2 regions of the Ralstonia condita genome follow, and region 2 is predicted to be linked to the other one. Evidence: predicted binding sites of a transcription regulator. Region 2 holds the regulator's gene; the other holds the start of a gene.
What was found. The regulator NrdR, encoded in region 2, represses ribonucleotide reductase genes. The targets are predictions, from matches to a motif close to CACNANATNTNGTG.
Positions count from the first base shown of each region.

Region 1: R2N03_RS00365 (ribonucleoside-diphosphate reductase subunit alpha) is a predicted target of NrdR. The motif match lies at 3,081-3,094, and genes of this name have one in related genera.

Region 1 covers NZ_CATYWO010000001.1:73,756-84,925, reverse strand. Annotated here, with positions in the region: gene R2N03_RS00365 (ribonucleoside-diphosphate reductase subunit alpha) at 1-2,906, opposite strand, end outside; partial or broken gene R2N03_RS00360 (hypothetical protein) at 3,551-3,764, shown strand; gene ampD (1,6-anhydro-N-acetylmuramyl-L-alanine amidase AmpD) at 3,963-4,565, opposite strand; gene R2N03_RS00350 (sigma 54-interacting transcriptional regulator) at 4,558-6,165, opposite strand; gene R2N03_RS00345 (ATP-binding protein) at 6,201-8,246, opposite strand; gene R2N03_RS00340 (hypothetical protein) at 8,243-8,494, opposite strand; gene R2N03_RS00335 (cytochrome C assembly family protein) at 8,531-9,448, opposite strand; gene ffh (signal recognition particle protein) at 9,604-11,019, shown strand; gene R2N03_RS00325 (hypoxanthine-guanine phosphoribosyltransferase) at 11,088-11,170, shown strand, end outside.
Region 2 covers NZ_CATYWO010000004.1:209,311-220,480, forward strand. Annotated here, with positions in the region: gene tolB (Tol-Pal system beta propeller repeat protein TolB) at 1-565, opposite strand, end outside; gene tolA (cell envelope integrity protein TolA) at 621-1,628, opposite strand; gene tolR (protein TolR) at 1,666-2,100, opposite strand; gene tolQ (protein TolQ) at 2,113-2,808, opposite strand; gene ybgC (tol-pal system-associated acyl-CoA thioesterase) at 2,805-3,209, opposite strand; gene ydfG (bifunctional NADP-dependent 3-hydroxy acid dehydrogenase/3-hydroxypropionate dehydrogenase YdfG) at 3,279-4,031, opposite strand; ZMP/ZTP riboswitch at 4,172-4,301, shown strand; gene glyA (serine hydroxymethyltransferase) at 4,438-5,685, shown strand; gene nrdR (transcriptional regulator NrdR) at 5,816-6,280, shown strand; gene R2N03_RS14805 (type IV pilin protein) at 6,297-6,722, opposite strand; gene R2N03_RS14810 (hypothetical protein) at 6,719-6,931, opposite strand; gene R2N03_RS14815 (pilus assembly protein) at 7,094-10,459, opposite strand; gene R2N03_RS14820 (pilus assembly PilX family protein) at 10,467-11,033, opposite strand; gene R2N03_RS14825 (PilW family protein) at 11,033-11,170, opposite strand, start outside.

The sequences.
Region 1 (11,170 bases), on a different contig from region 2:
GCTTCCGGCATGGCCTGGGCGGTGGCAGCGGCGGCATCCAGCGCACTGGTCGGTGCGGCCGACGTCACGCCCGATGCACCTGCAGCCGACACACCACCTGTATCACTACCCGAGGACACCGCATTCAGCGTGCCGCGCGACACGGTCGACTTCTCGACGTGCGTGGCGCCGATCGTGCGCAGGTAGTACGTGGTCTTCAGGCCACGCAGCCAGGCCAGCTTGTACGTGTCGTCCAGCTTCTTGCCCGACGCGCCAGCCATGTAGATGTTCAGCGACTGCGCCTGGTCGATCCACTTCTGGCGGCGCGATGCAGCTTCCACCAGCCACGTCGGCTCCACCTCGAAGGCCGTCGCGTACAGGTCGCGCAGGTCTTGCGGGATGCGGTCGATGCGGGCCAGCGAGCCATCGAAGTACTTCAGGTCGGCGACCATCACTTCGTCCCACAGGCCGCGTGCCTTCAGGTCGCGCACCAGGTAGTCGTTGACCACCGTGAATTCGCCCGACAGGTTCGACTTGACGTACAGGTTCTGGTACGTCGGCTCGATACAGGCCGACACGCCGATGATGTTGGAGATCGTTGCCGTCGGGGCGATCGCCACGCAGTTCGAGTTGCGCATGCCGTACTGCTTGATGCGGCCGCGCAGGCTGTCCCAGTCCATGGTCGACGACATGTCGGTTTCCAGGTAGCCGCCACGCTCTTCGGCCAGCAGCTTGAGCGAGTCTTGCGGCAGGATGCCGCGATCCCACAGCGAGCCCTTGTAGCTGCTGTAGCGGCCACGCTCTTCGGCCAGCTCGGTCGACGCCCAGTAGGCGTAGTAGCACACGGCTTCCATCGAGGTATCGGCAAACTGCACCGCTGCATCGCTGGCGTACGGCACGCGCAGCACGTGCAGCGCATCCTGGAAGCCCATGATGCCCATGCCGACCGGACGGTGGCGCAGGTTCGAATCACGTGCCTTCTTGACCGCGTAGTAGTTAATGTCGATCACGTTGTCGAGCATGCGCATGGCCGTGCGCACGGTCTTCTTCAGCTTCTCGTGATCGAGCACCACGCTGCCGTCCGCCTGCTTGACCAGGTGGGCGACCAGGTTGACCGAACCCAGGTTGCACACGGCGATTTCGCTGTCGTTGGTGTTCAGCGTGATTTCCGTGCACAGGTTGGAGCTGTGCACCACGCCCACGTGCTGCTGCGGGCTGCGGATGTTGCACGGATCCTTGAACGTGATCCACGGGTGGCCGGTTTCGAACAGCATGCCCAGCATCTTGCGCCACAGCTGCAGCGCCGGCATCTTCTTGAAGAGCTTGATCTCGCCGCGCGCGACCTTGTCTTCATAGGCCAGGTAGGCCTGCTCGAATGCCTTGCCGACCTTGTCATGCAGGTCCGGGCAGGTGGACGGCGAGAACAGCGTCCACTCGCCGCCTTCCATCACGCGCTTCATGAACAGGTCCGGGATCCAGTTGGCCGTGTTCATGTCGTGCGTGCGGCGGCGGTCGTCACCGGTGTTCTTGCGCAGTTCCAGGAATTCTTCGATGTCGAGGTGCCACGTTTCCAGGTACGCGCAGACGGCGCCCTTGCGCTTGCCGCCCTGGTTCACGGCCACTGCCGTGTCGTTGACCACCTTCAGGAACGGCACCACGCCTTGCGACTTGCCGTTCGTGCCCTTGATGTGCGAGCCGAGGGCGCGCACGTTGGTCCAGTCGTTGCCCAGGCCGCCGGCAAACTTCGACAGCAGCGCGTTTTCCTTCAGCGCTTCATAAATGCCGTCCAGGTCATCCGACACGGTGGTCAGGTAGCACGACGAGAGCTGCGAGCGGCGCGTGCCCGAGTTGAACAGCGTCGGCGTGCTCGACATGAAGTCGAACGACGACAGCAGTTGGTAGAACTCGATGGCGCGGGCTTCGCGGTCGATTTCGTTCAGCGCCAGGCCCATCGCCACGCGCATGAAGAATGCCTGCGGCATCTCGATGCGGGTTTCATTGATGTGCAGGAAGTAGCGGTCGTACAGCGTCTGCAGGCCGAGGTAGTTGAACTGGAAGTCGCGCGAGGCGTCCAGCGCGGCACCCAGGCGGGCCAGGTCGAACTGCGCCAGCTTGTCGTCGAGCAGTTCGGCGTTGATGCCGCGCTTGATGAACTGCGGGAAGTAATCGACGTAGCGCGTGCTCATTTCGGCTTGCGTGACTTCTTCGCCGAGGATTTCGCGACGGATCGTGTGCAGCAGGATGCGCGCCGTGACCTGGCTGTACGCCGGGTCCTTTTCGATCAGGGTACGCGCGGCCAGGATGGCCGAGTCGTACACCTGCGTCATCGGCACGCCTTCATACAGGTTCTTGACCGTTTCCTTGAGGATCGGCTCCGGGTCCACCGCTTCGCCCAGACCTTCGCAGGCCGAGACGATCACGTTGCGCAGCGCCGCCATGTCCAGCGGTCGGGTGATGCCGCCGTCGGTCACGTTCAGGCCGATGAAGGCCGGTTGCTGCTGGGTTTCACCGGCTTGCGCGCGCTCCTGGGCGCGGCGCTCGCGGTACAGCACGTAGGCGCGGGCCACGTCGTGCTCGCCCGAGCGCATCAGGGCCAGTTCCACCTGGTCCTGCACGTCTTCGATATGGAACGTGCCGCCGTTCGGGCGGCTGCGCAGCAGCGCGCGCACCACGTTCTGCGTGAGGCCCTCGACCAGCTCGCGCACACGCGCAGAAGCAGCGCCCTGCCCGCCATTCACGGCGAGGAAGGCCTTGGTCACGGCCACGGCGATCTTGGAGGGCTCGAAACCGACCACCGCGCCGTTGCGGCGGATGATCTTGTAGTCGGCGTAGCCAGCGCTGGGGGCCACGGCCGTGCCGCCAGCGCTTTGCGTGAATTGAGTGGGATTGGCGGTGCCGGAGTGAATTTCGGATTGGGCCGTCTGCATGTGGACTCCTGTTGAACCGTTCGATTGGCGGCTCGCCCGATGGGGCGAACCCTTGCGCCGCGCCGGAAAAAGAGACGGAAAAGACCCTTGCCTTTTCTCAGCTCCCAAGCGCCGGCCTCACCTGCCGTACGCCCGCCCCCGCGTGGCGCCGAAATAAGAATCCCGGAAAGCTACCACTACATCTAGTGTCTCGTCCCGGGATTGACCCCAAGTATAGTGGATCGATCGAGTTTGCCTAGTCTTGACAGATGCGGGCGAACAGGCTTTTTTGCAATCGGAATGCAGTGCCGCAAGCCCGCTACCCCAGTCTCCACAACGGGTCGGCGGGGCCAGCATGCGGCATTGCAATGGACGTCTTGTCAGAATAATTCTTTCTATCGAATGCAAAAGCCCGATAGACGTCACCTCGTCCGTCCCCTGGATAGGGGTGGCACGCACTGCACTGGTGCACCCTGCGCAGTACGCCCCCTCTACAGACGCCGAAAACGCTGAAGAAATCCGAATCGCCGCATCAACATTCTTGCCGCGGCTATCACTTGATCGACAGGCCCCAACCCCGCGATCCGGTCGCGCTGCAGGGAGCGCAATCACAGCAGCCGCGCCGAGCGCTGCGCACGACGTTGGCCGCTGCGCTGACGACGTTCGGGGACTGCGAGGTGCGCTTGCCACCTGGGCAGCGGCGGCAAGCGCGATGACACCCCGGGCATGACGTTCAGCGCCAACCTGTGGGCGTATCTCGCCCTGTCGGTCGACGCGCAGGCGAAGCGCTTCAGCGCCTACATGCTCGACCCGGTGCTCGGCGCGCAGAAGGTGGAAGACAAGGCCATCGCCGACACCGACGTCACGAAGGTCAACGGCCGATCGCGCGCCAGGGCCACTGGTGCGACTTCACGATGATGGTGCCGCAGGGTAGCTTCACGCGGCGCTTTGCGGGTCGCATGGAAACGGCAAGGAAGGCGTGTCCGACCCCGCGATGGGCACCTGAAGCGATGAACCAGGAAGACAGCCGGGAAGGAAGACGCGGGCAGCCTCGCAACGGGGCCGCCTGTTTCCACTTCAGCGCGCGTGCTGATACGGAAACAGCGCCGCGTGGAACCCGCCGAGCGCGCGCAGATGCGCCCAGTCGAAATGCGGCCCTGGATCGGTCTTGCGGCCCGGTGCAATGTCCGAGTGCCCCGCAATCGCCGTAATCGGATACGCCGCGCAGATCGCCCGGACGAGCGACGCCGTGGCGGCGTACTGCTCGTGCGTGAAGGGCAAATGGTCGGTGCCCTCGATCTCGATGCCGACCGAGAAATCATTGCAGCGCGTGCGGCCGAAAAAGTCCGATGCACCGGCATGCCACGCCCGCGCGTCGCACGACGCGAACTGCACGCATTCGCCCGTGCGGCGGATGAAGAAATGGGCCGACACGCGCACGCCGCGCAACTGATCGAAGTACGGATGCGCGCTGCAGTCGAGCGTGTTGGTGAAGAAGTCGAGCACGGCGTCCGTGCCGAAGTCGGCTGCGGATCGCGCAGGCGGCAGGCTGATGTTGTGCAGCACGATCAGATCGATCGGCATGCCTGCCGGCCGCGCGTCGATATTCGGCGACGGATGGCGGCGCGTGCCGCTGACCCAGCCATCGGCGCCAACGTGCGGGACATGCGGCTCAGGCATCGCCATTCAGGCCGTTGGCGACCGGTTCGACGTCACGCGGGTCGCGAATGCCCAGTTGCTGCATGCGATAGCGCAACTGGCGGAACGACAGGCCGAGCAGCTTGGCCGCAGCCGTGCGATTGAAGCCGGTCTGGTCCAGCGCGGCAAGGAGCACGTTGCGCTCGACCGACTCCAGATAGGCCGGCAGATCGATCGGTAGCCCGACACTCGGCAGCGGCGGCTCAGCCACCGGTGCAGGTTCAGCCGGCTGCGGCATCGGCTGCGCCATGCCGGTCGGGCCCGGGGCCGGCACCGCCTGCGGCAGGTAGACCGCATCGGGCCATCCGGTGACAGGCGGCGGCGCCATCGGATGACCAGGCATCGGGATGCCAGCCACCTGTGCGTCCCGCGTGCGATGAAACAGCGGCGAGCGCTCGATCTCGGCGCCCAGCGCGCCCAGGTCGTCCACGTCGATCGACTCGCCTTCCGCAAAGGCGTAGGCGCGCTCGAGCAGGTTCTCCAGTTCGCGCACGTTGCCCGGGAACGGATAAGCGCACAACTGCTGCAGCGCCGGGCGTGTGAGGCGCTTGGGGCGCGGATCGCCGTAGCGGCTGGCGAGCTGCTCCAACAATACGCCGGCCAGCACGGGCACGTCTTCGGCGCGCTCGCGCAGCGTAGGCATGCGCAGCTCCAGCACGTTCAGGCGATAGAACAAGTCCTCACGAAAGCGGCCAGCCGCCACGAGACGCGCGAGGTTCTGGTGGCTGGCGCACACCACGCGCACATCGACCGGGTCTTCGCGGCTCTCGCCGATCTTGCGCACGCGGCGCTCCTGCAATGCGCGCAGCAATTTCACCTGCATCGTGAGTGGCAGGTCGGCCACTTCGTCGAGCATGAGCGTGCCGCCGTTGGCCGCCTGGAAGAAACCCTGGCGATCGCTGTCGGCGCCGGTGAAGGCACCCTTCACGTAGCCGAAAAACTCGGCTTCCATCAGGTTTTCTGGAATCGCCCCGCAGTTGACGGCCACGAACGGGCGCGACGCGCGTGCCGACAGGGCGTGGATAGCGCGCGCGGCCCGCTCCTTGCCGCTGCCGGACTCCCCGCTGATGACCACCGGCGCCATGCTGCGCGCCAAGCGCATCAACGACCGGCGCACCTCCTGCATGGCGGCAGAGTGGCCGGGCAGCAGTTCGCTGGTGCGCTCGGCGAGGTCTGCGTTACCCGGATCGGGATCGCGCTGCTGGCGACCGAGCGCATTGAGCACGAGGCTGCGCAACTGATCGAGCGAGAGCGGCTTGGCGATGTAATCGAAGGCGCCGGCCTTGAGGGCCTCCACGGCGTTCTCGGCGCTGCCGTATGCGGTGATGACGGCCACCGGCGTGCGGTCAGCCGTGGCAGAAAGCTGTCGCACAAGCTCGATGCCCAGGCCGTCGCCCAGGCGCATGTCGGTCAGCACGAGCGCAAAGCGCTGCCGGGACAAGGCGTCGCGCGCCTCGGCCAGCCCGCTCGCGAGGACCACGTCGTGGCCCATGCGGCGCAGGGAAATCTCCAGCAGCTCGCGCAGATCGGCCTCGTCATCGACGACGAGAATGGGTTCGCGAACGATGGCGGCTTTGGACATGGATCAGCGGGATCTGCGGAGAATCAGCCGGCGGTTCATTCCGCGATCGGCAGGGCGGGTTGATCAAACATCAAGGTGATGACGAAGGCGCGGCGCGGCAACGCGTCGTGCGTCTCCATGGTCAATGTTCCGGTGCGTTCGAGCAAGGATTCCAGCGCGATTGCGCCGTAGCGGATCTGCGCATCGTTGGCGCTGCACAACTCGCGCGCCATGTAGAGCCCCAGGCCGGTGCCCTGGGCGTCGTTCGTGAAGAACGGCTCGAACAGGCTGCGCTGCTGCTCGACAGGCACCTCGGGGCCATCGTTCCAGATGACCAGTTCGGCGTGGGTGTCGTCCAAGGCGTCGGCTGCGAGCAGGATCGAGCCCGGCACACGGCGACAGTAGCGCAGCGCGTTGTCGAGCATGTTGCCGACCACCTGCTGCAGCTGCGCGGGGTCAAACAGCACCGGGCGGTTCAGATCGACCGCCACGCGCACGAGGTTGGCATTGATTTCGGTGCCGGCGCGACGCAGCGCTTCGGCACGCCAGCGCTCCACCACTTCCGGCAGCACCTGGGCAAGCTGCACGCGCACGCGCTCGCCGCGTGGCCGGCGCGACAGCATCAGCACGTCGGCGACGACCTGATCGAGCCGGCGCACGTTGTCCCGGATGATGCGCAACAGGCGGGTCTCGACGCCGGAGCCCTCTGGGCGCGCGTGCTCGCCGCGATCGCCCGGGTCGTCGAGCAATTCGGCGGCCTGGCTGATCGCCGCCAGCGGATTGCGGATCTGGTGGGCAACGCTGGCCACCAGCCGGCCCATCGACGCGAGCTTCTCCTGCTGTGCCTGCTCGGCCACGCGCTCCCAGCTTTCCACGTGGATCAGGACGGTGTCGTGCAGCTCATGGCGCAGGAAGGCTTCGTCGTCCGCTGACCAGCTCCGCGTAGTGGCCTCGGCTGAGAGACTGCGCGGACGCCGCACCTCGCTGCCCTCCCCCGCCGAACCGAAGCCGATCGAGCTGACCAGGCTGTCCATGTAGACACTGCGCAGATTCGCCAGGCTCGGCAGGATGAACCGCAGCCGCAAGCGCGCACGCAGCGCAGGCGCACGTCCGCCGGACGCGATCGGCAGCAGGTCGAGGATGCGGGGAGCATCGTCCTCTGCGGCAGCGTCAACGGCCCCCGGGGGGCGGCTCTTGCGGCGCAGCCACTGGCGCAACGTTTCGAGCAGCGGACGCAGGTGGGGCACGTCCTTCAGGTCGAACAGCATCGCGCCACTTCCCGCAAACGCGCTCTGCGGCACACCCAGCAACATCGCTGCCGCGGGGTTGGCGGCAACGACGCGACCATCGGCTCGGACGAGCATCACGCCGTCCTGCATGTCGTACACCATCAGCCGGTTGACCAACTGCTGCAGGCGCAATTCACGCTCGCGCGCCATGGTCAGGCGCTCCTGCGCGATCTGGCGGTGCGACAGGCCGTACATCATGGACGCGGCTGTCATGTAGACGAGACCATAGAGTCCTGCCGAAGCCAGCCCCGGCGCGATCATGCCGTCACTCAGCATCTGCAGGAACGGCTCCGCCAGCACCACCATCGACGCCACCGCGGCAGTGAATAGTGCGAACAGGAGGCTCGTGAGTGCCCCGGCGGCCAGCACCGGCATCAGCAGCACCATCGCCACACTCGCTGACAAGCGCGAGAGCGTGGCATATGCGAGCCCGAGAAACAGAAGATCAAGCACCACGTCCAGCCGCACGCGGAACTGGAAGCGCGTGCGCCACCAGCCCGCCGTTGCCAGGATGAGCAGGGCCACGGCCAGGTACGGAAACGTCAGGCTCAGCAGCGTGTCGCTGGTCGGCAGGCTTGCGGTTTCGTCGTGCCCGCGCGGCACCATCACGAATAGCAGCAGCACCAAGGCCACCGCCGCGCGGCTGAACGCGAAATAGCGCATCAGGCGCCACTGGAATTCAGGCGGATCGGGCTCCAGCCAGACAGATCGGAGGGCGCGCCACGCGTTCAGGCGGGAGAGCAGTCGGCGCGCTCCGGCACCTGCGACCTTATGCGGCCCGGCCGGCGACGTGCCGGACGCATCGGGCATCACGCGCCGCTCCGATCGGCGTGTTCGGGGCAGCGGTAGCGGCCGCCGGGCAGCGCGACCATGCCGGTGCGCGGGGCATGCACGCCGCATACATCGCACCGCTCGATCGGCTGGGACGTGCGACCTTCAGGCGGGCGTCCAGACGCCCCCGGCGACGCGGGTCCCGACGAGCGCGACGGCCGCGTCCCCACGCGGCTCAGCCACCACCAGCCGGCGAGCAGCATCAGAATCAGCAGGACAGGACGGGACATGGAAAGCGGAAGTGACAGAGGTGGCGCGAAAGCGCACTACACGCGATGCAGGATGACTTCAAGGACGAAGCGGCTGCCAACATACGCCAGCAGCAGGATCGCGAACGCCGCCATCACCCAGCGCAGCGCCACACGGCCGCGCCAGCCGCGGAACCGGCGGCCCAGCAGGATGCCGCCGAACATCGCCCAGGACAGTACCGCAAACACGTTCTTGTGATCGAACTGGAAGGCACGGTGGAAGAGCTGTTCCGAAAACACCACACCGGAAGCGATGGTCAGCGTGAGCAGCACGAAACCCGCACCGATGAGGCGAAACAGGAGCTTCTCCAACGTAAGCAGCGGGGGGAGCAAGTCGAGCCAGCGGCCAAGCCACCCCGCCTCGTTCGGCCGATTGATGGTATGCAGCCGACGCTCGGCGGCGAGCATAAGGATGGCGTGGAAGGCCGCGAGCGTGAAAAGCCCATACGCCACGTTGGCGATGGCGAAGTGCAGCTTGAACAGCGGACTGGCCGCATAGCCCAGGATCTGCGTACCGGGAAAGGCCAGTGGCAGCAGCACGCCAACCAGCGCGACCGGCATCACCAGCAGCCCCAAACCCGCCAGCGAGAAGAACAGACTCTCGATCCAGAAGATGCCCACGCCCAGCCACAGCATGGCCGACAGCGCATAGGCAAAGCCAAAGACCATCGAATTGGCCGGAAAGATGGTTTCGTGCAACAGGAACCCATGCGCGGCCAAGGCGGCAAGCAGGGCCCAACGCCACCAGCGGGGGGCGGAGTCGGCCGATGCCGGAGGCGGTGGCACGAGCACCGTGGCGCCCGGCGGCTGCCCGCCTGCCATGGCGCTGGTAGCGGCCGGGGCCCCGAGCCCGCCGCGTCCAGCATGCTGAGCCCACGCCGCCGAGGCGAGGGTGCCGTAGAGAAGCGCCGTCAGCGCATACAGTACAATGACCATCTGCACAGTTTACCGCAGCGCACCCCGGTTTTGGCTGGGGAACGCCCCCCGCCGAGCGCCTCAGCGGGCGGCCAAGCGAAACGCACATTCCAGCCGGGGCAAGCCATGCCTGCGCCGGCCCCCTCCGTCCTCAATTCCGGATCCCTGTCACTGTCATGCTGGATAACCTGACCCAACGGCTTGCGCGCGTGGTCAAGACCATGCGCGGCGAAGCGCGCCTGACCGAAGCCAACACCGCCGAGATGCTGCGCGAAGTCCGCCTGGCGCTGCTCGAAGCCGACGTGGCGCTGCCGGTCGTGCGCGAGTTCATTGCCCGCGTCAAGGAAAAGGCGCTCGGCGAGGAGGTCATCACGAGCCTCTCGCCGGGCCAGGCGCTGGTCGGTATCGTCCAGCGCGAGCTGACGGCCATCATCGGCGGCCAGGAAGCGCTGGAAGGCGTCGGCAGCAACATCATGGGCGGCCGCGCGGCGGAGTTGAACCTCAACGTCACGCCGCCCGCGATCATCCTGATGGCCGGCCTGCAGGGCGCGGGCAAGACCACCACGGTCGGCAAGCTCGCCAAGTGGCTCAAAGAGAACAAGAAGAAGAAAGTCCTGACGGTGTCGTGCGACGTGTACCGCCCCGCCGCCATCGCGCAGCTGAAGACCGTTTCCGAACAGGTCGGCGCGGACTTCTTCCCCTCGCAGCCGGACCAGAAGCCGGTTGAGATTGCCGCCGCAGCATTGGACTGGGCCAAGAAGCACTACCACGACGTGCTGATCGTGGATACGGCCGGTCGCCTCGGTATCGACGAGGCGATGATGCAGGAAATCGCCGCGCTGCACGCCACGCTCAAGCCGGCCGAAACGCTGTTCGTGGTCGACGCGATGCTCGGCCAGGATGCCGTCAACACCGCCAAGGCCTTCAACGACACCCTGCCGCTGACCGGCGTGGTGCTGACCAAGCTCGACGGCGATGCACGCGGCGGCGCGGCGCTGTCGGTGCGCCACATCACGGGCAAGCCGATCAAGTTCGTCGGTGTGGCCGAAAAGCTCGATGGGCTGGAGCCGTTCTACCCCGATCGCATGGCCCAGCGGATTCTGGGCATGGGCGACATTCTCGCGCTGGTGGAAGAAGCCCAGCGCGGCGTCGACATGGAAGAGGCGCAGAAGCTTGCGGCCAAGATCAAGAAGACCGGCGGCTTCGACCTCGAAGATTTCAAGGCCCAGATCGGCCAGATGAAAAAGATGGGCGGGTTGGGCAGCCTGATGGACAAGCTCCCCGCGCAACTCGCCCAGCAAGCCCAGGGCGCCAACATGGACCAGGCCGAAAAGCAGGTCCGCCGCATGGAAGGCATCATCAACAGCATGACCGCTGCCGAGCGGGCCAAGCCTGAACTGATCAAGGCGAGCCGCAAGCGCCGCATTGCCGCAGGCGCGGGCGTGCAGGTGCAGGAAGTCAACCGTCTGCTCAATCAATTCGAGCAGATGCAATCCATGATGAAGAAGCTCAAGGGCGGCGGCATGATGAAAATGATGCGCGCCATGGGCGGCATGAAAGGTGGCATGAAGGGGCTGTTCGGCGGCCGCTGAGCCGGCTACCCTCCCGCGTGAACCACCCCATTGATCGACACACCGAACCGTTTCACCCAACTGACACGATGCTGAGCGCAGAACAGGCCCGCGAACTGTGGGCCAACTCCGAAGAAATCGTCAGCGAAGACGCCGTGCGCGGCTCGCTGGA
Region 2 (11,170 bases):
CATCCGAATCGGAAATCTGCAACTGGAAGCGGCGGCCGACCTTCGAGACATAGGAGAGGCGCGTCGCAAAGACACCGCGCTCGCCCATCAGCTTCTGGTAGATGTAATCGGCAATCTCGTGTGCCGCCAGACGCAATTGGTCTGGACGGCGCGTCAGCGACAGGCCACCGAGGCTTTCGCCTTTGGCCGTGTCATACAGCCGGAAGCGGATTTCATAGTGGTCGCCGTTCCGGGACACGCTGCCACCCACGAAGGCCGCCGCCCCACGAGTCTTCCAGGCCCCCAGGTCGGGGGTCGGACTTTCCGGCACCACCGCACCGGCCACGTCCACGTTCGAGAAGCGCCCGCTACGCACGAGGTCCGCCCGAACGATGGCCGAGAGGTTCTGCGGCGCCTGCGCTTCACCCTGGAAGTTGGCGATGGCGATCGGGTACTGGCTGGCGCCGACGCCCGAGATCTCCACGTTGAGCTGTGCATGTGCCACACCTGAACACACCGCAGTGAACAGCATGGCCTGTACGGCACGCCGGAACATCGGAATCCACATCTTTCGCATCATGTTCATCGTTCGTCTCGAAACTGAGAACTGGAGCCAGCGCCGCCGAGGCGATGCTGGCGCGTTATTCCTTCGGCCTGAATGTCAGCGTGACGCTCGACGGCGCTTTGCCATTCGTGTCGCGCGGCAGCGGATCGGAGCGATCCACCGCTCGCAGGACGGCTTCGTCATAGGCGCCATTGCCGCTCGACTTGGTCAAGCGCTTGGACAGAATCGAACCGTCCGGCGCCATCTGCACCGCCACGACAGCGGTCGGGTTGCCGGAGATGGCCGACGGGTCGAACACAATGTTCGGCTTGACCTTGGCGCGCACACGCTCCGCGTAACCGGCCGACGCCGTACCACCCGTGCCCATGGCATTACCGACACCACCGCCCGACCCGGCCACGGTGCCTGCTGCGCCCGCGCCGGCCATCGCGCGCAGGCGATTCAGCTGGGCCTGCCGCTGTGCATTGGCACGCGCTTCGCTGGCCTTGCGTTCGGCATCTGCCTTGGCCTTGGCTTCCGCCGCAGCCTTGGCTTTCAATTCTTTTTGCTTGGCCTCGGCTTCGGCCTTGGCCTTGGCTTCCGCCTGCGCCTGCAATTGCGCGTTCTTGCGGGCCTGCGCCTCGGCCGCAGCCTTCTCCTTGGCTTGCTCTTCGGCCAGGGCCTTACGCTGAAGTTCCGCCTGACGAGCCTGCTGCTGCTTGAGCTGTGCCTGCCGCTGCTCCTGGGCACGCTCTTCCGCGGCACGGCGGGCCGCCTCGGCCTCGCGAGCCGCGGCAGCCTCCTGCTCGCGCTTGCGCTTCTGCTGCTCCAGCGCGATGTCGGCCTCCTCTTCGACCTTGGCCGGCGGCGCCTGGACGACTGGTTCAGGCTTCACCTCGGGCGGCGGTGCCGACTGCACGGCCTGCTGGACCGCAGCCTCATCCCACAACTCGGCTTCTTCACCGCGCGGTGTGCTGCTCTGCCACTGCACGCCGAAATACAGGAAGGCAATCAACAGCAGGTGTGTCAGAACCGCCAGCCCGAACGCGCGCAGGGTACCGCGCTCGCGCACAGGCTCATAACGGTGCAACGACGTCGTAGCCATGACGCTCAGGTTGCCTCGCCTTGATTGTTCAACACGCTCATGACGATTTCACCATCAGGCCGACACGCTTGACGCCGTCACCTTTGAGCACGCTCATCACGGTCAGCACGCGGTCGTACTGAACGGACTTGTCTGCGGCGATGACCACTGGCTGATCGGGATTCTCGTCGGTGCGCTGCTTCACGAAGGCGCGCAGCTCGTCGTTGTTTGCGAGCTTCTGCTCGGTCGCCCCGGAAGCCGTCTTGATCCGAGCAAGGATCGTGCCGTCGCTCTTGATGGTCACGACAATGGGCGGCTGGGTCTGCTGTGGCGTGGCATTGGCCACCGACGGCAGGTTGACCACGCCCGGATTGACCACGGGCGCCGCCACCATGAAGATGACCAGCAGCACCAGCATCACGTCGATGTACGGCACGACGTTGATATCTGCCTTGGCCCGTCGGGCACGGCGTGTTCGCTGGATGGTAGCCATGGTGGTCCGTCCTTAGCGCGTCTGGCGCTGAAGGATGTTCGAGAATTCTTCCATGAAGCTCTCGAACCGGTTGGCCAGGCGGTCCATTTCGGTGGCGTATCGGTTATAGGCGATCACGGCCGGGATTGCCGCGAACAGGCCAATCGCGGTGGCGACCAACGCCTCGGCAATCCCCGGCGCGACGGCCGACAGTGTCGCCTGCTGCACGTTGGACAGACCGCGGAAGGCGTTCATGATCCCCCACACCGTACCGAACAGACCAATGTACGGACTGACCGAGCCGACCGACGCCAGGAAGGGCAGGTGCGATTCGAGGGAGTCCATCTCGCGCTGGTAGGCGGCACGCATGGCACGACGCGCCGCATCGAGAATGGCGCTCGGATCGGAGACGGCGCCCCGCTGCTGTTCACGCGTCTTGAGGTATTCACGCATCCCAGCTTCAAAGATGCGCTCGAGCGCGCCGGTGGTGTGGCGGTTGTTGGCTGCGCTCTGATACAGCGCCTGCAAGTCTCCGCCAGCCCAGAAATCGCGCTCGAACGATTCGGTCTGGCTGCGTGCCGCGCGCAGCGCAAAGGCTTTACGGAAGATGTATGTCCAGGAAAACAGCGACATCATCAGCAGCAGGCCCATGACAAATTGGACCAGGACACTGGCGTGCAGCACCAGCGAGACGATCGACAGATCTTGGGTGACCTCGACGGGATTCATGCGGCAGCTTTGATGGTTGCGAGTACGGGGGCGGGAATCGGGGTCGGCCGGAATGTGAGCTTGTCGACACATCCGACACGGATCGTGCCTGCAGCGAGCAGAACGTCGCCGCGCCAACTTTCCTGGGCGAATTGGACCGACGCTGACCCGACGCGTTCCATACGCGAACGAATCTGCAACCAATCATCCAGGCGAGCAGGTGCGCGGTAGTCCACTGCAGTGCTTCGCACCACAAAAATGGCTCCGGTCGTGTCGGCCAGCAGTTGCTGGTCGACCCCCAGCGCGCGCAGCCACTCGGTGCGGGCGCGCTCAAAAAATTTCAGGTAGTTGGCGTAGAAGACCACACCCCCTGCATCGGTATCTTCCCAATACACGCGCAGGTTCCAGTCAAAAGAAGACATCCGGCGATTTTACCAAGGCGCAAGTGACGGCCAGCCATCCGCCGGCCGGGCGAGGGCTTGCACTGGGATTCAGGCCATGCCCCGCGTCACGCTTGTGGCGGAGAAAGACTGGCAAACGGGCATCAGCTCGATTGCGTTGACATTGAAATGCGCCGGAAGCGCCGTCATCCAGTAAACCGCCTCGGCGATATCGTCGGCGGTCAGGGCTTCGGTGCCTTCGTAGACCTTCTCCACGCGGGCATCATCGCCCTTGAAACGGACGTTGGAGAATTCGGTGCCGGAACACAGGCCGGGCTCGACGTTCGACACGCGCACGCGGGTGCCGGTGAGGTCCGCCCGCAGGTTCAGCGAAAACTGGCGCACGAACGCCTTGGTCGCACCATATACATTCCCGCCTGGGTAGGGGTACGTCCCGGCAATGGAGCCGATGTTGACAATGTGCCCGCGGTTGCGCTCGACCATGCCAGGAAGCAACGCGCGCGTCATATGAACCAGGCCGGAGCAGTTCGTGCCGATCATGCGATCCCAGTCGGTCAGGTCTGCCCGCTGGGCGGGCTCCAAGCCCAGCGCCAGACCCGCGTTGTTGACCAGAACGTCAACCTCGCGCCAGCCCTCGGGCAACGAACCCGGCAGCGCGGCGACGGCGTCTTGGTCCAGCACGTCCAGGATGATCGGTAGCAGCGCGTCGCCGAGCTCGGCCTTGAGCGCGTCGAGACGCTCCTGCCGGCGACCAGCCGCGATCACGCGATGCCCTTCTCGCACGAAACGCCGCGCAATGGCTGCACCGAAGCCGGCGGTCGCGCCGGTCACGAATACGATCATGGGAGTGTCTCCGAGCCTGAGAAAAAAACGAAGAGCAGAGTTTACCTGAAGCATCGGCCACTGTTGCTGCGGAATGTGCGGATCTGCGCGCCCGCTTCTTGCGGCGGCCATAGCGCTGTCGTACACTCGCGAGCAACCATTCCACCTTGCGCGACTGGCGAATCCTGAGACTGCTCCAAGCAGCCTCGACATGTGGGCAGCGACCACGAGGAAGCGCAAGGTTTCTGGCGTCATGCACAACGACGCCTGCCGCTCGCCTGGGCAGCGAATGGGAAGCAGGGTGACTTGGGCACCCGCTGCCATCGGCCAACGCCGACGCAGTGTCCAAGCCGCGCGCGTTTCCCGATGCCCGCCCGCCTCGCCCGACCTCCGCCGTTTCCGTTTCGTTTTTACCAAGACACTCGCCATGTTCGAACGCAGCCGCTACACGATCGACCAGATCGACCCCGAAGTCTTCGCCGCCATCCAGAAGGAAAACCAGCGTCAGGAAGACCACATCGAGCTGATCGCCTCCGAGAACTACACCTCGCCGGCGGTGATGGCCGCGCAGGGTTCGCAACTTACCAACAAGTACGCCGAGGGCTACCCCGGCAAGCGCTACTACGGCGGCTGCGAATACGTGGACGTGGTGGAACAGCTCGCCATCGACCGCGTGAAGCAGCTCTTTGGCGCGGAAGCCGCCAACGTGCAGCCGAACTCGGGCTCGCAGGCCAACCAGGGCGTGTTCTTCGCCGTGCTCAAGCCGGGCGACACGATCATGGGTATGAGCCTGGCCGAAGGCGGCCACCTGACGCACGGCATGGCGCTCAACATGAGCGGCAAGTGGTTCAACGTGGTCAGCTACGGCCTGAATGCGCAAGAAGACATCGATTACGACGCGCTCGAGGCGCTGGCGCAAGAGAAGAAGCCGAAGCTGATCATTGCCGGCGCATCGGCCTTTGCGCTGCGCATCGATTTCGAGCGCATCGGCAAGGTCGCCAAGTCGATCGGCGCGTATTTCATGGTGGACATGGCGCACTACGCCGGCCTGATCGCCGCGGGTGTGTACCCGAACCCCGTGCCGTACGCCGACTTCGTCACGACGACGACGCACAAGAGCCTGCGCGGACCGCGCGGCGGCGTGATCCTGATGAAGGCTGAACACGAGAAGGCCATCAACTCGGCCATCTTCCCGGGCATCCAGGGCGGCCCGCTGATGCACGTGATCGCCGGCAAGGCGGTGGCGTTCAAGGAAGCCCTGTCGCCGGAGTTCAAGGCCTACCAGGAGCAAGTGGTGAAGAATGCGCGCGCCATGGCCGAAACGCTGATGGCTCGTGGTCTGCGGATCGTGTCGGGCCGCACCGAAAGCCATGTGATGCTGGTCGATCTGCGCGCCAAGAAGATCACCGGCAAGGAAGCCGAGAAGTTGCTGGGTGACGCACACATCACCGTCAACAAGAACGCGATTCCGAACGATCCGGAAAAGCCGTTCGTGACCTCGGGCATCCGCCTGGGCTCCCCGGCGATGACCACGCGCGGCTTCAAGGAAGCCGAAGCCGTGAAGGTGGCTCATCTGATCGCTGATGTGCTGGATAACCCGCACGACGAGGCGAACATTGCCGCCGTTCGCGCCAAGGTGGCCGAGTTGACCAAGCAGTTCCCGGTCTACGCTTGAGGCATCCAACCCCGGTCGGGGCCCACACACCCACGGCCATGCAGTACCCTGCCGCGATGCGCCTCAAGGCCATCGCGGCGTTGTTTTTTTAGCGCAGTGCGTGTTTGAGGTTGCCGAGGAGACCACCGGCATGAAATGCCCCTTTTGCGGCCACGCGGCCACCCAGGTAATTGAGACCCGGATGTCGGAAGAAGGCGACACCGTGCGCCGCCGCCGTCGCTGCGAATCCTGCGACCGGCGCTTTACGACCTACGAGCGCATCGAGCTGTTCTTCCCGGCAGTCGTCAAAAAGAATGGCAGCCGCGTCGACTACGACCGCAACAAGGTCAAGGATTCCATGCGCCTGGCGTTGCGCAAGCGCCCCGTTTCCGCGGAGGCCATCGACGAGGCCATCGCCCGCATCGAAGAAAAGCTCCTCAGCCACGGCGACAAGGAAATCGGCAGCGACCGCGTCGGCGAACTCGTGATGCGCGAGCTCAAGCGGCTGGACAAGATCGGGTACATCCGGTTTGCGTCGGTGTACCGGAGCTTTGAGGATCTGGCGGAGTTTCGCGACGTGCTGGACGAGGTCGCGGCGACGAATGTGCGCAAGTAAGGTTGTGCGGCCAACCCTACCAGCAACTTGATGCTGTTAATGTGCCCCCCGAGACGGCCTTGTTTCCGGCCTGATCGTAGCTGAACGTGCCACAGGCATCTGTCGCTTGCCCGCCCTGCGGAGCAGCCTGAATCGTGTAGAGCGTCTGCGTGGGCGCCACCGAAAAGCTCAGCGCGTAGTAGCCATTCTCTGACCTGCTGGCGTAGACGCCGCTGGCGCCCAGCGTTGCCCCTGCGTAAGAGTTGCTTAACGAGCGGTATTGCTCCATTTTTTGGGCCACAGCGAGCAGTGCTGCCTTGGCGTCCGCGCGCCGCGACTTCTGTATGTAGCTCGTGAACGACGGATAGGCTATGACCGCGAGAATGCCCACAATAGCAACTGTGATCATTAACTCAACCAATGTGAAGCCACGAGGGCGAGCACTTCCGCGTTCTGTGTTCATCGCAGATAAATAATGGAAATCGTTCGCTCGGAAGCGTCCTTCGGATCGAGGAGAAAGTGAATTTCCTGGCCCACACGCAGCGACGAAAGGCGATCTTCGCTACCTGCAGCGTTAAACACGCGCACAGCCGGGCTGAGACGAAGATGATTGCCGTGAATGACGATCTCAGCGTGATTCAAATTGAACGATGTGATCACGCCATCCAGCATATGCGGCGCCTCAACAGAATGAGACTGCACCCTCCCGGACCCGAAGTGGGGGATTGCGTGGCCAGACTCCCCGCCTCCCAGTGCGAGGGCGGCATGTGAGGAGTGACTCGCCAACACGAAAGTGGCAATCACAAATAGTCTCTTCATATTCATCCGCTCTCTTCAATTCAATTGGCGCCAGGCCACTCGACCTCGAGATCCTTTGCCAGCGGTCTCGCCAATGACCTGAATCGCGCCGGCAGAGGTATTCACGTACTTGTTTTCGAACGGCGCAGCTCCCGGCGCCTGAATAGGCTGCAGAAAACCCGGGGCAGCCGGGATCGACCCGACTTGGCGGCCACTTGTGTTGGCGGGCGCGTTGCCATATTGGAGCAAATCGGCGCTGTTGATGACCCCATCGCCATTCGTATCGAAGGTTGGGCTGTCGAGGCGATTCCCCGTAAAGACATCGAGTTCCATCACCCACCCTGTACCGCCGGCACTGCATTGAGCCGTGGACGGGATAACCGTATTGAAGATCACGCGTCCTGAGCGGATCGTGGCATCGGTCACCGAGCGCTCTCCCGTGGACGGGAGATTGATGTACCACCCCAGCTTTGCGCTGTTGTAGGAGCCGAGCGAGATCACCCCATCACCGGACCGCAAGGTGTCCAACCTCGGCGTTCCGACCGCGTGTGTCGTCATGCGATACGTGTTGCCGTCAGGACCTACTGCTGTGCCCAGCACGGTCTGCTGCTGGAGGTTCGACAAACCACCGATGGTCGCACCTTTGTCGATGATGCCGTAGAACGTCTGGGCGGAAGTGGATCCGGTGTCGCTCGTGGTGAAGTACTGCCCCGTACCGAAGACCAGAAGGTAGTTGCCTTGTAAGTTCCTGGTCACGTCGGGGCGCACCGTGATGGGCTGTCCACCCGTGCTGAACAACGGCTGCGGAGACGCGGCAGTTCCGTAAGCGATACCCCAATTGCTGACCGAACTGCTCGACAGATCGAACTTCCACATGTTGCCCGCCAGATCACCCGCGTAAACAACGTCGGCAACACCATCTCCGTTGGTATCAACGGCGGTAGGCCCCGACAGACCATTGGGGGCGGCAGTAGTACCTGCATTCGTGTCGATCTTCGCGGTGATCGCGCCTGTCTCTGCGTCCAGCACAAACAACGCAGCGTGTCCGGTCGTACTCGCGGCGCCATCGGGTTGCGTACTGTTATAACCGTTCGCCACAATGACAGACCACCTGCCATTGTTCGTCTTGACAATCAACGGCTGCCCAAAGCTGTAGCCCATATCGCGGTCGTTTGCGTCGGTGAACTCCCAGCGAGCGACTTGACTTGCGGTCGACTCGGAAAACTTCGACGGATCCGTTACGTCAAGCGCAAAAACGCCTTGCCCTCCCGCGGCTAGCGCACCCGATAGCAACGTGTGCCACGCCCCCTTATAAAACGTGTCGCCCACCGTAACGGAGCCGTCAACGTAATACTGGTGCGTGTAAGCGGGCGCCGTCAGCATGCTCAGATTGCTGTAGACAGCGGCCGGAACATAGGCCATCGACTCCTTACCCGTCGACGCATTGATGCCATGCAGCATGCCATCGTTGGCCCCGACATAAATCATGGGCGACCGGTTGCGCCAGGTCGATACGAACGCCGAATACGGGACGCTCTCCATGTTGTCAGGATAATTAAACGCCGGTGCGCCCACGTAGTTTGGCGACGAGTGGATGATGTCGCCCAACTTGCTCGTTGGCCGGTTGCGAAACGACGGCGTGCATGAGCCGCAAGTGTTGGCTTCATTAGCGCTACTTCCACGCAGATAGCTCACTCGCTGCGCACCATAGCCATCGTTCGCGGTTTGAGCGGCGTTGTAGTTCAGCTTCGTCGACTGGGCTGAATCCATCTCGGTCGCCTTTGGTGAGCTTGGAGATGCCGGCCAGCGAAAAGGAATACCGCGCGCTCCGAGCGCGGCAGAAGGCTTATAGGTCAGTATCTGGCGCCCCGCGTCCCAATTTTGCGAATTGATCTGCTGACCCGCGTCCCAGAGCTGACTGCCTAGCGAGCCGTCCGCGTTGATGGCATATGCCAGCAACTGCCCGGACCAGTCCGCGCTGCTGAACTTTGCCTGATACAACGCAGTACCCGTTCCCCAGGAGCCCGCGTTCAGCGAAACAGCGGAAGCCGCAGCCACCTTGGTCGTAATGTCGGCCGCAATACTTTGAAACTGCTGCTGCAGGGTTGCCGCGTCCGACGCCAAGTAGGCGTTGCGCGTACCTCCCAAACTCGCCATCTGATTCAACACGGCCACTGAAGCGGGGTTGGACACGGTACTGCCCATCCCCACAACGTATGTCTGGATATCAAATGGGCTGGCGAAGCCCTTCACCGTTGTGCTGCGCAACGCGGTGAGCTGGTTGAACACGTCGTTCGCGGCGTTAGAGAAAGTCCACTGTCCCGTGCTCGCGTTATAGGTGCTTTTCTGATCGGCGAGGGACCACATTGAACCGTTGGTCTTGCCCGTAGGGTTGCCGTCGGTCGCCAGAAGAACGAAATTCTTCTGGCAGCTTTGCGTCACAGGCGTCGTGTAGCCACTCTGCGACCCTGCGAAGTAGCTCTTTGCCGTTTGCAGACTTCCCGACAGGGGCGTAGCTACTGCTCCGTTCTTGAGTTCCAGTTTGCTGTGGCCGCTCGCCGGCGAATTGGAATTTGTCTCCGGGGCCAGATAGTCCATCAGATTCTGATAGTGCGAGGTCGAATCCGCCTGCACTGCTTCCACCATCTTGCCGGTCCCGCTGATGTTGGCATAGTAGCCCCACGCACGCTTCGCCCAAACCATTCGCGAATACGGAGGGTTGCCCGGCAGAAACCCGGCGTCCGTCGGAGTGAAACCAACTTGCTGGCAATTCGAAAAATCCCTGGAATTCCAGGTCGAAACGTCGGCGTGCGTCGTACAACCGTTGTAATTGGTATTGGGGTTGCCGGTAGTCCCGCCGGATAGGCCAATGGCCCACGGATATGGCCACGTACCGTTGTAGTAGAGGACGTCGTTGATGGCAGGGTCATCACCACTGAGTTCGTAGGTCAGATACGAATAAGAGGCACCCTGCTGGGGATTCTGAATACAACGCAGCCCCGCATTCGATGCGGAAATGCCATTCACACAGTCATTGGTGAACACCATGGTGCTGGCGCTCCCAAAGAAGTAGGCATAGGTGTTGTACAGACTGGGGCCCGGAGCATCGAATGTCGCCAGCCCCCAGTTGAACTGAGACCGGTAGTTCGAGATCGTCGATGTGATGACCGAGCGCGCAATGTTGCCACGGGTCGTCGGATCGCTACCTGCGATCAGTTGGCCCGCCATCGTGCCGTCCATGGACTGCGAGTTGTCGTAGACGACCAGAATATTGGGCGTGGCCGTGTTGCTCGATAAGAACAGCGGATACTGAGCAATCGTCAGCAATGCTGCATGAGTCGTCAGAGGCAAGAGCGAAGAAAGCAACAACGCGAGCGCCCTGCGTAGGAGAGATCGTTTCATCGTAGCCTCAGCGCTTGACGTAAATGGATTCGAGAACAACATGTGTTTCGGGACGCCCCCCGGTCGCATAGACCGTGATCCGATAGGCTGTCCCGCCTGCCGGCGGCTTGACTCCAATCCCGATGCTTTCGCCCGCCGGCACCGACAAGCCTGAGAGCTTTTCGATGACGTACAAGGGCTGAGAAGCAACATTCGGCAACGCAGGCGCGCCTGTATAGGCGCCGTAGCTGCGCGTATTCGCGCTATTAGTCCAGTCGATCAGCGTGGAAATCGACGCGGATTTCGGATTTGTCCAGGAGGATGGCGGGGTGCAGAGACCGGTTGTGCAAGCCGGTACGAACGCCGTTGTCGAGGTGATGTTCTGAGCAACATCCAACTCGGCATCACGAAGCGCAGTCTCCGCTGCTTGAAACGCCAACTGACTGTCCTTGGTGTTGCCCAACATCATTTCCTGCATCACCGAACCGTTGACGAGCGCCAGCCCCAAAAGCGTCAGAAGCACAAGGAACACCAGCGCAACGGGCAGAGCAACACCGCTTTCTGCGCCACGCGGCCTGTTCAAGATCACTCGCATTACATCACCCGATTACGCAGCGTAATCACGCTCGTGAAGACCGACCGTATCCGTCTGTCGGCAGCCGTCGCGGAAGCGCCATTGAAGGTATACGTTTGAGTAACGGGCGACACGCCGTTCTGGACCGAGGCCATCAG